Regions from separate parts of the Alteromonas sp. LMIT006 genome, predicted to be linked through region 2. Evidence: predicted binding sites of a transcription regulator. Region 2 holds the regulator's gene; the other holds the start of a gene.
The links. Region 2 encodes MetJ, which represses methionine synthesis genes. Its sites were predicted from a motif close to TAGACGTCTAGACGTCTA; they were not measured.

Region 1 (7,480 bases), 230 kb from region 2:
CACTCCAATTTTGCCACCTGGCACCGCAAAAGCATTAATTTGTTCATCATCAAATACAACTACTTCCCAGTTTTGTGTAGAGTATTTTGCATCGACAACAGGCGTGAGAGAATCTACCACACACTGAACCAGTTGGTTAGTAGCAGGGTTAGTGCTAGTGGGTACTTTTTGTTTTAATGCGGTGAACGCTGCAACCCCCTGCTTATCTAAAGTATTCCCAAATAAATTGAGTTGCGAACGACCAGTTGGAGAGGTTGTGCACCCAGTTATCAGGTATAAAGATAAAACGACACAAGAGATAGAGGCTAATAACCGCATAAATCATCCTTTAACTTATGAATGGAAATTGTTTCTCTTGTATCGTCTGTTATTTGCGTAGATTAAGCAAGTTTATAATACGCTTTTCAGTAAATCCGCTTTATCGGTCTTTTCCCAAGGATACGCTTCATTACCAAAGTGTCCGTAAGCCGCAGTTGGCAAGTAGATAGGACGTTCTAAATCAAGCATTTCAATCAGACCATACGGACGCAAATCAAAATGTTCACGCACCAACTGTGTGATAACGTCATCAGCTACCTTACCGGTCCCAAATGTATCGACGCTAATTGACGTTGGTTCCACCACGCCGATGGCGTAAGAAACTTGGATTTCACATTTATCAGCAAGACCGGCTGCAACAATGTTCTTAGCCACGTATCGTCCAGCATAAGCCGCACTGCGGTCGACTTTGGAAGGATCTTTCCCAGAGAACGCACCACCACCGTGACGCGCCATACCCCCGTAGGTATCGACGATAATTTTGCGTCCAGTCAAACCGCAATCGCCCATTGGGCCACCGATCACAAAACGGCCAGTAGGATTAATATGAAACAGAGTATCAGGTTTAATCCATTCAGCAGGTAGAATCGGCTTGATGATTTCTTCCATTACGGCTTCGCGTAAGTCAGCTGTAGTGATTGAATCACAATGTTGAGTCGATAAAACCACAGCATTAATGCCAACAGGTTTACCGTCTTCATAGGCCAAAGTGACTTGTGATTTGGCATCAGGGCGTAACCATGGTAGCTGTCCAGACTTGCGAACCTCAGCTTGGCGTTTAACCAATTTGTGTGAATACATGATCGCAGCTGGCATCAATTCAGGCGTTTCATTACAAGCAAAACCGAACATAAGCCCTTGGTCGCCTGCACCTTGTTCTGCTCGCTCACCACGGTCGACACCTTGGTTAATATCGGATGACTGTTTACCAATTGCGTTTAACACCGCACATGAGTCTGCATCAAAGCCCATTTCAGAGTTGACGTAGCCGATGTCGCGGACGGTATCTCGAGCGATTTTTTCAATATCGACCCAAGCGTGAGTATTAATTTCACCTCCGACTAAGACCATCCCGGTTTTGACAAATGTCTCGCAGGCAACACGTGCAGTAGGATCTTCTGCAAGGATCGCATCTAATACCGCATCAGAGATTTGATCGGCAATCTTATCCGGATGGCCTTCTGAAACAGATTCTGACGTAAATAAATGTTGTGCCATGATTTGGACTACACCTTAATAAAGTTAAAATTTTATAGTTATGCTTATAAACCAATCTAGTTTAACAGTTTTTCCATCTAGACGTCTATATGTCTATTTGTATTACTTTTATACGCGTCATCCTTCTCTTCAGTTCATACTCTTTAATATATTGGTCTGAAAAGTAAGCTTTTTTCCTCTGACCACTCGAATAGACGTTGCACTTGTGCAAAGGGTAAGGGAAAATGCATGCAATTTTTGAAAGATTAAGTTCAACTTTAGTCAATCGACCAGATGCAACACCTCAGGAGTGATATTTAATGTCTTCACCGCAACAACTCGCCAATGCAATCCGTGCTTTGAGTATGGACGCCGTTCAACAAGCCAACTCAGGTCACCCCGGTGCTCCGATGGGTATGGCGGATATTGCACAAGTCTTATGGTGTGATTTTTTATCCCATAATCCTGCAGACCCAGCTTGGACGAATCGCGATCGCTTTATCTTATCCAATGGCCACGGTTCGATGTTGCTCTATTCCTTATTGCATTTGTCTGGATATGCTTTGCCGATTGAAGAATTAAAAAACTTCCGTCAATTGCACTCTAAAACCCCAGGGCACCCAGAATATGGCTACGCTCCAGGTGTCGAAACAACCACTGGGCCACTAGGACAAGGAATTACCAATGCGGTAGGCATGGCGATTGCTGAGAAAACCCTAGCGGCGCAATTTAACCGTCCAGAATATAGTATTGTTGACCATTACACTTATGCGTTTTTAGGTGATGGCTGTTTGATGGAAGGAATTTCTCACGAAGCTTGCTCACTAGCAGGTACCCTAGGTCTTGGTAAGCTTATCGCGTTTTGGGATGACAACGGTATCTCAATCGATGGTGAGGTGGAAGGCTGGTTCTCCGATGACACCGTTAAGCGTTTTGAATCTTATGGTTGGCAAGTCATTGCGGATGTTGATGGTCATGATCCGGCACAAGTTGCAAGTGCAATCAGAACGGCACAAGCTGAAAGCCAAAAACCAACTCTTATCTGTTGCAAAACCATCATTGGTTTTGGTGCACCAAACAAAGAAGGTACTGAATCTTGTCATGGCGCGCCGCTCGGTGCAGAAGAAATCGCAGCCGCGCGTGCTAAGCTAGGATGGGAGCATGATGCGTTTGTCGTACCTGATGAGATTTATGCTGGCTGGGATGGCAAAGTTAAAGGCGCCAAAGCGCAACAAGCATGGGAAGAGCTCTTTGCTGCCTATGCTGAAACCTATCCTGCACTAGCCGTTGAATACAATAGACGAATGAATAATGTCTTGCCGGATAACTGGGCTAAAGCGTCACAGCAATACATTGAAGAATTACAAGCAAACCCAGCTAATGTAGCAACCCGAAAAGCATCACAAAATGCCCTAAATGCCTATGGTCCGTTATTGCCTGAATTGTTAGGTGGTTCAGCCGATCTAGCCGGATCAAATTTGACTTTATGGTCTGGCTCTAAGGGTCTTACGGCCGATGATGCATCGGGTAACTACGTCTACTACGGTGTACGTGAATTTGGTATGTCAGCGATGATGAACGGCATTGCTTTGCACGGCGGTTTTAAAGCGTATGGCGCGACCTTCTTGATGTTTATGGAATACGCTCGTAACGCGGTTCGCATGGCGGCATTAATGAAACAACCGGTGATCTTTGTTTACACACATGACTCAATTGGTCTTGGTGAAGATGGACCAACACACCAACCGGTCGAGCAGCTTGTGGCATTGCGTTCTACTCCGAATCTAGACAACTGGCGTCCATGTGACCAAGTCGAAAGTGCCGTCGCTTGGCAGGCCGCAATTGAAAGAACAGATGGCCCAACAACACTGATCTTTACTCGTCAAGGTTGTGCACAGCAGCCGCGTTCTGCAGAGCAAGTCAAAGCGATTCGTCGCGGGGGGTATGTCTTGAAAGATTGCTCTGGTACACCTGAGATCATTTTGATCGCAACGGGTTCTGAAGTGGAACTCGCTACAGATGCCGCGGCACAATTAACTGAACAAGGCAAAGCTGTGCGGGTTGTTTCAATGCCATCAACTGATGTATTCGATGCTCAATCAGCTGAATATAAAGAATCGGTATTACCTGCAGCAGTAACCAAACGTGTTGCTGTTGAAGCTTTAGCCAAAGATAGCTGGTACAAATACGTTGGTCTGAACGGTGCAATCATCGGGATGGACACATTTGGCGAATCAGCCCCGGCAGGCGAATTATTCAAACACTTTGGCATTACAGTGGATGCAGTTGTAGCCGCCGCCAATAATTTGTAATTCTAATGCTTAAAGTCGCAATAAATGGGTTTGGCCGGATCGGGCGCAATATATTACGCGCCCTATACGAATCTGGCCGTCACCAAGCCATCAAGGTTGTTGCGATAAACGATGTTGCTGCGCCTGAGGGCATGGCGCATCTGTTACAATACGATACTGCGCACGGTCGTTTTGGGCTTCCTGTGCGCCTTGATACGACTCATTCCCCTGTATTATACGTAGGTACTGATGCAATAGCATTACTGCAAGAATCCCAAATATCTGCTTGTCCTTGGGGCGAGCTCGGTGTGGATGTTGTGTTAGAATGCACTGGTCTTTACGGTGAAGCTAGACACGCCAAGATGCACATACATCAAGGCGCTAAACGTGTATTGCTGTCAGAACCGGGATCACCCGACGTAGACAACACTATTATTTACGGCATTAACCACGATACTTTGTGTGTGGATGATGTGGTCGTATCGAATGGCTCTTGTACGACCAACTGTATTGTCCCCATTATCCAAGCATTGGATGAGGCGTTCGGTGTAGAAAGTGGTACCGTAACGACTATTCACTCATCAATGCATGACCAACAAGTCATTGATGCCTATCATCCTGATTTGCGCCGTACCAGAGCCGCGAGTCAATCCATCATTCCAGTTGATACGCGTCTCGCACAGGGGATTGAACGGATATTACCGAAGTTTGCGGGCAAATTTGAAGCGATTGCTGTGCGGGTTCCGACGATCAATGTCACCGCAATGGACCTGTCCGTTACGGTGGCTCAAGATGTAACGATTGCGCAGGTAAATCAAGTTTTTCAACAGGCCAAAATTGGCAAATTAGCCGGCATTCTCGACTATACAGAAGCCCCGCTTGTGTCGGTTGACTTTAATCATGACCCACACTCTTGTATCGTCGATGGCACACAAACTCGTGTCAGTCACGGCAAACTGATCAAAACCTTAGTCTGGTGTGACAACGAATGGGGGTTTGCTAACCGTATGTTGGATACGGCATTTTCTCTTTATCAATTTACCCAAAAGTGAAGGAAGTAACATGACTATCAAAGCGATGTCAGAATTGGATTTACAAGGCAAACGCGTCTTAATTCGTCAAGATCTTAACGTGCCCGTAAAAGACGGCGTAATTACCTCAGACGCGCGTTTACGCGCATCTCTACCTACGTTGAAACAAGCTTTAGAGGCCGGCGCAGCAGTATTAGTCATGTCCCATTTGGGACGACCCACTGAGGGAGAGTTTGCCAGCGAGTTTTCAATGCAACCTGTAGCGGATTATTTAACTGAAGCTTTAGGTCAATCAGTGAGTTTGCTAGCGGACTTAGATGCAGCAAGTGTTGCACCAGGTCAAGTCGCATTACTCGAAAATGTGCGCTTTAACCAAGGCGAAAAGAAAGACTCTGATGAGTTAGCTAAGCGTTATGCTGCGTTATGTGACGTATTTGTAATGGATGCATTCGGTACTGCACACCGCGCTCAAGCATCGACTCACGGCGTGGCCAAATTTGCTCCAGAAGTCTGTGCCGGACCACTGTTAAAAGCTGAACTGGATGCACTGGGTAAAGCATTAGATAACCCTGCGCGTCCATTGGTTGCCATTGTAGGTGGCTCGAAAGTATCCACTAAGTTAACGGTACTCGACAGTCTTGCAGGCAAAGTTGATCAACTTATTGTCGGTGGCGGTATTGCTAATACCTTTATTGCTGCAGAGGGAAACAATGTGGGGAAATCATTGTATGAAGCTGATCTCGTTGCCGAAGCACAACGCCTACAAGCCCAAGCAAATGCGGCGGGTGGCAAAATCCCAGTACCATCAGATGTGGTGACTGGACAAGCGTTTAGCGCCGATACGTTAGCTGAAACCAAGTCGGTATCAGAGGTCGCTGATTCGGATATGATCTTTGATATTGGTCCTGATACGGCTAATGAGTTATGTGAAATTTTGAAAAATGCCGGTACGATAGTTTGGAATGGTCCGGTTGGTGTTTTTGAACTTGCCCCTTTTGCTTCGGGTACCAAAGCGATAGCCGAAGCGATTGCAGAAAGTGATGCATTTAGTATCGCTGGTGGTGGTGATACCCTGGCTGCAGTAGATATGTTTGGCATTGCTGAAAAAGTGTCCTATATTTCTACTGGAGGCGGTGCGTTTTTAGAATTTCTAGAAGGTAAAACACTCCCGGCAGTAGCCATCTTAGACCGATAAGAATTGCTTTAAACAAACCGCTTCCACTTATCACAAAAATAATAATAAAAAACAGTGAAATGGAAGCGAATCTGTAACCCTACACCTCTTCACAAAAGAGGCCTACATCGGAGGTAGACGTTATGTCTTCAGTCCAATCTACTATGCTAGAGAAAGTACGCTCTGGCCGTGGTTTTATTGCAGCCCTTGATCAAAGTGGCGGCTCAACCCCTAAAGCTCTTGCTCTGTATGGTGTCGAAGCAGATGCCTACAGCAATGACGATGAAATGTTCACAAGAGTGCATGAAATGCGCACTCGTATTATCACCGATGCGTCTTTCAACGGTGAAAGAGTACTTGGGGCGATTTTATTTGAAAACACCCTAGACCGTGAAATCAGTGCCAAATCTTCTGCTAATTATCTCTGGGAAGAAAAAGGCGTTGTGCCTTTTTTGAAGGTTGATAAAGGTCTTGAAGAGGAAGCCAATGGCGTGCAATTAATGAAGCCAATGCCTGAATTGGACGCGTTACTTGCCAAAGCCAATGCGCAAAATGTCTTTGGCACCAAGATGCGCTCTGTGATCAAGTCAGCAAACGCTGATGGTATCAACGCAGTTGTTGCTCAACAGTTTAGTGTTGGCAAACAGATCATAGCTGCTGGTTTAGTCCCGATCATTGAACCTGAAGTGGACATCAATAGTGCGACCAAATCTGAATGTGAAGCGTTATTACAAGACGCGTTGATTGCGCAACTGGATAACTTAAACTCGGACCAACTTGTGATGTTGAAGCTCACCTTGCCTGAGACAGATGGTTTCTACCAAGCATGTGTTGACCATCCAAATGTGGTAAAGGTTGTCGCATTGTCTGGCGGGTATTCACGTGATGAAGCCAATGCGCGCTTGTCTCGTAACCCAGGCATGATCGCGAGTTTCTCTCGTGCGTTGACACAAGGCTTGAGTGCGCAACAAAGTGATGCCGAGTTCAACCAAACGTTAGACGCCGCAATTGCAGCGATCTATCAAGCATCGATTGCTTAAGATAGTTTTAAGTCTATGTTGATAAGGCGCAGCCAATGCGCCTCTCTATCAAGATCTGCACTGAATACAGGTTTATTTTTGAGCCAGCTTTTGGCAAACTTTAATTCGATGCGATTGCCCTCACACTTAATCTTATAGTTAGGCAATATACCGTCTTGTCTTTTTTGGTTTAATAACACACTCAGTCGCAAAAGTGTCAGCATTCGAATGACTTCATCAGAACTGTATTGCTCAAACGCGGGAAACAGCTCCAACTTAATTTTTTTGCGACAAGCCTTGACTAAAAGAGCGAGTAAGCCTTGCTCCTCTAGATTGAATCCGGGTAAATCAGAATGTTCAATAATGTACGCCGAATGACGATGATAGCCTCTTGAATTGATTGCAATGCCTGTCTCGTGTAATAAACACGCAAATCCGAGCATGTTTTTG
Region 2 (7,480 bases):
CATGCTTTTTGCCATGTGTTCATTATTTGACTTAAAAATTCATTGACTAATGAATAGCTTAGCAGACATCTCTGCTAAGCGACAAACACATTACACAATTCTTTTAGGCGCGTAAGCCAAGCATATGGCAAATGGCATAACTCAATTCACTGCGATTGAGGGTATAGAAGTGAAAGTGTTTTACGCCTTCACGAGCGAGGATTTTAACTTGATCCATCGCGATACTGGCGGCCAATAAATTGCGGGTCGTTTGGTCAGCGTCATCTAGGCCATCGTACATTTTGTGTAACCAGTTAGGTACGTGCACATTAGTAAAGTTGGCAAACCTTAGTAACGTTTGATAATTAGTCACTGGTAAAATCCCTGGAACAATATCAATATCAATACCAGCGGCAGCAGCGCGGTCGCGGAATCGCAAATAATGAGAGGAATCAAAAAAGAACTGAGTGATGGCTTCAGTTGCTCCTGCTTCGGCCTTGCGTTTTAAATTGAGCAAATCAAATTGTGCATTAGGTGCTTCAGGATGCGTTTCAGGATAAGCGGCAACGGAAATATCAAAATCAGCTACGTCCTTGAGTAAAGCAACCAAATCTGATGCATACATATCTGGCTTATCCATGCCATCGGGCAAGTCACCGCGCAGTGCCACGATGCGTCTGATCCCGTTGTCCCAATATTCTTGCGCGATTTGGGTTAATTCTTCACGTGATGCATCCACACAGGTCAAATGCGGAACGGCTGCAATTCCCATGTCGTTTTGAATGCGTTTTACCACATTGTGGGTTTTGTCACGTTCACCACTGTTAGCACCATAAGTCACGGACATATATGATGGTTTCAACGGCGCAAGTCGTTCGACAGACTTCCATAGCATGGTTTCCATCTTCTCGTTACTCGGTGGGAAAAATTCAAAAGACACCTGAATATCACGTAATTCTGACAAAGACTGGTTGAGAAGATCTATGCCTTGAGCATAAGAAACCATGAGTGAACTCCAAAAAAAGGGTATACAATAGACGTTTAGACGTCTAAACTACGAGATATTAGTGGTTCGGTCAAGCAAAATCATCCGTTGTTAGACTAAAACCGTATTCTGAAAATATATAATAAATATAAAAACACGATAAGGCAGTATGATGGCAACTTGGAATGGTAAATACATACACCCCTACGCAGAGCACGGTAAGAAAGCCGAGCAAGTCAAAAAAGTTACAGTCTCAATACCGATTAATGTGCTTAAAGTGTTGACCGATGAACGAACCAGACGTCAAGTAAATAATTTGCGTCATGCCACTAACTCTGAGCTGCTATGTGAGGCCTTTTTGCATGCGTTTACGGGGCAGCCGCTGCCCAACGATGATGACTTAGCTAAAGAAAATCCCCATCGCATACCAGCTGAGGCGAGAACCTTGATGGAGCAAATGGGGATGCTAGAGGTGGAGGAAGTCGAAAAATAATCGGCTTATTCCATATATCCTTCCGGTAATTCTTCTAAGAATGCCACGCCTGAGTCAATTGCAGCTTGGGCAACTGCTTTAGCGATACGTGAGCATAATCTCGGATCCATTGGTTTTGGAATAATGTAATCGCGACCAAATTCTAAAGACGACGAATTACTTGCTACCAAGACCTCTTCTGGAACCGGTTCTTTAGATACCGCACGCAAGGCTTCTACTGCAGCAACTTTCATTTCATCATTAATGGCATTAGAACGAACATCTAGTGCTCCACGAAAGATAAACGGGAAACACAATACGTTGTTGACCTGATTGGGGTAATCAGAACGGCCTGTGGCCATAATTAAATCAGAACGCGTGGCATGAGCGAGTTCAGGCTTGATTTCCGGATCTGGGTTTGAGCAGGCAAACACAACTGGATTTGGCGCCATCAAAGAAAGTGTTTCAGCTGGCAGGACATCAGGCCCTGATAAGCCTAGGAACACATCGGCTCCGTCCATTACATCTTCAAGTGTGCGTTTGTCAGTGTTATTGGCAAAAGCAAGTTTGTGCTCAGGTAAGTTTTCACGACGGGTGTGGATCACACCATTGCGGTCAATCATGTAGACTTTTTCACGTTGTGCACCACACTTGATCAATAGCTCCATACACGCAATCGCAGCTGCCCCTGCGCCCATACACACAAAACGTGCGTCTGCAATGGCTTTGCCTTGGATCTCTAATGCGTTCAGCATACCTGCTGCCGTAACAATAGCAGTGCCGTGCTGGTCATCATGAAAAATTGGGATCTTACAACGTTTCTGTAATTCGCGCTCAATTTCAAAACACTCAGGTGCTTTGATATCTTCGAGGTTAATGCCACCAAAGGTATCTGCGATATTCGCTACCGTGTTAATAAATTCTTCGGTGGTACGGTGATTGACCTCAATATCTATCGAGTCCAATCCTGCAAAGCGTTTAAACAACAACGCTTTACCTTCCATTACTGGTTTGGATGCCAGCGGCCCTAAGTTCCCTAATCCCAAAATAGCGGAACCATTTGAAATGACCGCAACCATATTACCTTTGGCCGTGTATTTGTAAGCCATGTTTGGGTCGTCAGCAATTTCACGAACGGGCTCAGCAACACCCGGACTATATGCTAAGGCTAGGTCATTGACCGTTTCAGCTGGTGTAGTTAATTCAACGCTAATTTTTCCTGGGGTAGGGAGGGCGTGGTAGTCTAACGCCTGTTGACGGAAATCCGACATCTCGATGGGCATCCTTATATAGGGTATTGAGAAATAACGCCTTGAGGCAAATAACGTATTATTTTTATTGTTGTGAAGGTAAATGTAACACACCCAAAACAAAATGTAAGAGGCAAAAAACAGTAAGCACAAAAAAAGCGTCATATAGACGCTTTTTTTGTATAAGACATTGGGCTTACTTAGATTTAAGTGCACCAAAACGCTTGTTGAAGCGGTCAACACGACCACCTGTATCAACGTTACGTTGCTTACCAGTATAAAATGGGTGACAAGCTGAACAAACGTCCAAGTTTAAGTCTTTACCAACCGTAGAACGGATTTTGATGACGTTACCGCAAGAACAGTTCGCAGTAATTTCTTCGTAGTTAGGATGAATACCTGTTTTCATGGGTTACTCCAATATAGAAGCCGTATCGCTATAAGATCTAGGCATACCTAATCAAACACCATACGCTAATAAAAATTATGACAAGTAATTAAACTTGCCGTTTAGGGTCGCGCATATTAAAGTAATCTGTCTTTTGGATCAAGTGTTTATTCAATGCACATCTATGCAGTAGCGATTCCAGTTCCCCTGTATAAAACGTTTCACTACACCAGTACTGAGACGCTGATTGTGGGTGCGCGCGTGGAAGTGAACTTTGCCAGTCGTCGCATGGTCGGGATTGTGTGGCAAGAGACCGATGTCCATGAAATCGAGGCAAATATATTCAAAAAGCTTAAACCGATTATTCGCTTGCTTGATCAATCCCCTATTTTTGATGCTACTTGGCGTAGATTATTGCAATGGTTAGCCGAATATTATCAACACCCTCTTGGTGAGGTATGTCAGACAGCACTCCCCGTCGCGCTACGCAAGCCGAAGGGAAGTAGTCAATTTCCCGCACAGACGTATCTTAAGCTTACTGCAAAATTTCAAGCGCAATGGGACGATATTGGGGATGCGGGAACGATTTTCAAAAATACCGGTCATCGAGCCGCTAGCCAGCAACAAGCACTGTTTAGCGAGATAGCTCAAGGCGCAAAAGTACTGACAGACATTCGTCAGTCTTATACCAAACCAACTCTGGATGGTCTTAAGCAAAAAGACATGATTACAGAATTTTCAGCGCCGGTCGTTGCCGGCGTCTGGCATCGTTCTACTGATTATTGGGAAACCTTATCACATGCCCGAGCAAATGTTGAACAAGCTCTTGCGATCACGGGGATAACCGCACAATTGGAACAATATGGGGCGTTTTTACTTGAAGGCATTACCGGCAGTGGCAAAACGGAAGTGTATTTGCAAATTATTGCTCACGTTCTAGCGAGAGGACAGCAAGTGTTAATCCTGGTACCAGAGATAGGGTTAACGCCACAGACGGTGTCACGTTTTGAACAGCGCTTTGGTATCGAAGTAGGAGTAATTCATTCAGGCTTAACTGACACAGCTCGTTTAACCGTCTGGCAAAAGGCAAGAGCTGAGCAAATTGGTCTGGTGATCGGTACACGCTCTGCGATTTTTACCCCTTTACCTGCTTTGGGAATGATCATCATTGATGAAGAACACGATGAATCTTTTAAACAACAAGATGGTCTTAAGTATCACGCTCGAGCATTAGCAACCATGATTGCGCATAAACGCAATATTCCTCTATTGCTGGGGACAGCCACCCCAACGGCTGAGACATTGCTCAATGCGCAAACGGGCAAATATCAGCATTTTACTTTGCAACAACGTGCAGGTGGAGCGGTGCCTGCGACCTTGCGTCTGGTCGATACATCGCAAGTTACTTTGACGTCAGGCTTGGCGGATGAAACGCTAAAAACCATGCAGCAGCATCTCAATGCAGGGAATCAAGTGTTGGTATTTCTCAATCGCAGAGGGTATGCGCCAGCCGTGGTTTGCCAGCAATGTGGATACGCTCAAGAATGCCGTTCCTGTGATAAACCATTTACTTATCATCGCGCCAAAAGCAAGCTGATTTGTCATCATTGCACGGAACAAGTCAACCTATATCAGACCTGCATGCATTGTGGGCATCACACTATGCAAACTGAAGGGATCGGCACGGAACAATTGACTGCGCAAATAGATGCGTTGTTTCCTCACCACCGAACCATACGAATAGATTCCGATGCGATGCGGGGAAAAGATGTATTGAGTAACACCCTTGATGCAATCAATGCCAACGATTATCAAATTTTGGTGGGCACTCAGATTTTGGCCAAAGGACATCACTTTGCTAATGTCACTTGTGTGGTTATCATGGATGTCGATACGGCGCTTTTTTCGCCTGATTTTCGTGCCACTGAAAAATTAGCGCAGTTGATCACTCAAATCTCGGGACGAGCTGGGCGTGCAACCAAACCCGGAGAAACTTTGTTGCAGACTGCGCAACCAGGACACCCACTCATCCAAGATTTATTACACAATGGGTATGGTCATTGTATACGCACGATTTTGCATGAGCGTCAGGCGAACCATTTACCGCCCTTTACCCATCAAGCATTGATTCGAGCTGAGGATCCAGACGTAAGTAAGTGCTTGCGTTTATTGCATTTTGCAATGCAACAATGCGAACAACTACAATCGCTGATGCTTCTTGGGCCGTTACCGTGTTTGATAGAAAAGCGTCAGTCTCGGTATCGGTATCAATTGTTGTTACAAGCTGAGCAACGAGGGTACTTGCAAGGTGTGTTAAAACAATTAACGCCTTCAATTCAAGAGCTTGCACAAGAATTGCGCATTCGCTGGTCAGTTGATGTGGATAATATAGATTTTAGTTAAGAGGTTGGTACAATACCAAAGTCTTTCACAATTTGAGCTGTAACCTTCATGGCGACTCGAGATTACGTCAACCGTCAACCTAAACCGCGCAAACCTAAAAAGAATGAACAACAACAGCGAAAAGTTTCGATAATACGGATCACGATGACCTTTTTGGTATTGTTTGGGTTTATTGGTGGGTTATACTGGTTGAGTCAACAACCTCTTGAGCAAGGCAGCGCTGATGAGCCTAATGAAACTTCTGTTCCCAAGCAATCGCCTGCAGAGAAACCGGCACAATCTGTTACCGACGAACCGTTACCTGAGCTACCCCAAGAAGAGTGGGAATTTATTAAAATTTTGCCAGGCTATGAGGTTGAAGTCGATGTTGAAGCGATCACATCCGATAAGCTATTTTTGATGCAATGTGGCTCGTTCCGACAATTCGAACAAGCTGACTCGATGAAAGCGACGATGGCCTTGGCTGGTCTTGAACCTCAAATACGCGGTTCCAACAATGGTTGGTATCGAGTAATACTAGGTCCGTATGATTCCAGACGTGATGCCGAGAAAGACCGTCACAAACTGCAAGGCGTCAATATTCATAGTTGCAAGATTTGGTTATGGAATTTGTAGCTTAAACAAAACTTGAAAATCTGATAATCATCCTTACTTAATACAAATAGTTCATAAGTAAGGAATCAATGTGACCACAATCGTATCGGTAAGACGTGGCAATCAAGTTGTCGTTGCTGGTGATGGCCAAGTGTCTCTTGGCAACACTGTAATGAAAGGCAATGCGCGCAAAGTTCGTCGCATTTACAAAGACAAAGTTATCGCAGGTTTTGCTGGAGGCACAGCTGATGCCTTCACTTTGTTTGAACGTTTTGAAGCAAAACTCGAATTGCACCAAGGTCATCTCATCAAAGCGGCTGTTGAATTGGCCAAAGATTGGCGAACAGATAGGATGTTGCGTCGCCTAGAAGCGATTTTAGTGGTTGCTGATCACAGTGCATCTTTGATGATCACGGGAAACGGCGACGTGATCCAAACCGATCATGACCTTATCGCTACTGGTTCAGGTGGACCATTTGCGCAAGCTGCTGCAACGGCATTATTTCACAACACAGAATTAAGTGCGCAAGAGATTGCAACCAAAGCGCTCACAATCGCAGGTGATATTTGCGTGTATACCAATCATTCTCAGACGGTTGAAATCCTAGATTATTAATTCAGCCATCTACTTTTACAGGAAACCTAATTATGTCAGAAATGACTCCGCGTGAAATTGTTCACGAACTTGATAGCCATATCATCGGCCAACAAGACGCAAAACGCGCAGTATCAATCGCTCTGCGTAATCGCTGGCGTCGAATGCAGCTTCCATCTGAACTGCGCCAAGAAGTCAGCCCAAAGAATATCCTGATGATTGGTCCAACAGGCGTCGGCAAAACCGAGATTGCTCGTCGCTTAGCAAAACTGGCCAATGCGCCTTTTGTCAAAGTTGAGGCGACTAAATTTACGGAAGTCGGTTATGTGGGTAAAGAAGTTGAGTCGATTATTCGCGATTTGACAGACATAGCAGTCAAAATGGTCAAAGAGCAAGCGATGCAAAAGGTACGTTTTCGTGCCGAAGAAGCGGCGGAAGAAAAAATTTTGGACATCCTGATCCCACCCCCAGAAAATATTTTTGGTGAAAAAGAAGATGTGGACAACAACAGTACACGTCAAACGTTTCGTAAAAAATTACGCGAAGGGAAACTAGACGACAAAGAAATCGAGATTGATGTTGCGCTACCTCAAGTTGGAGTCGAAATTATGGCTCCTCCTGGTATGGAAGAAATGACCAATCAATTACAAGGTATGTTCCAAAACCTCTCTGGCGATAAGAAGAAAAAGAAAAAACTCCCGGTCAAAGAAGCCTTGAAGTTATTAGTCGAAGAAGAAGCGGCGAAACTCGTTAATCAAGATGATTTAAAACAAGATGCAATTGATGCTGTTGAGCAAAATGGCATTGTGTTTAT

Region 1: a site for MetJ is predicted at 1,615-1,632, ahead of metK (methionine adenosyltransferase). Genes of this name have one in related genera too.

Annotation. Positions count from the first base shown of each region.
Region 1 covers NZ_CP101291.1:1,185,848-1,193,327, forward strand. The annotation lists gene NLG07_RS05560 (M48 family metallopeptidase) at 1-318, opposite strand, end outside; gene metK (methionine adenosyltransferase) at 391-1,536, opposite strand; gene tkt (transketolase) at 1,836-3,827, shown strand; gene epd (erythrose-4-phosphate dehydrogenase) at 3,833-4,858, shown strand; gene NLG07_RS05580 (phosphoglycerate kinase) at 4,869-6,032, shown strand; gene NLG07_RS05585 (fructose bisphosphate aldolase) at 6,155-7,051, shown strand; gene ppx (exopolyphosphatase) at 7,048-7,480, opposite strand, start outside.
Region 2 covers NZ_CP101291.1:957,681-965,160, forward strand. The annotation lists gene metF (methylenetetrahydrofolate reductase) at 104-985, opposite strand; gene metJ (met regulon transcriptional regulator MetJ) at 1,137-1,457, shown strand; gene NLG07_RS04500 (malic enzyme-like NAD(P)-binding protein) at 1,463-2,707, opposite strand; gene rpmE (50S ribosomal protein L31) at 2,883-3,095, opposite strand; gene NLG07_RS04510 (primosomal protein N') at 3,249-5,477, shown strand; gene NLG07_RS04515 (SPOR domain-containing protein) at 5,526-6,092, shown strand; gene hslV (ATP-dependent protease subunit HslV) at 6,163-6,687, shown strand; gene hslU (HslU--HslV peptidase ATPase subunit) at 6,720-7,480, shown strand, end outside.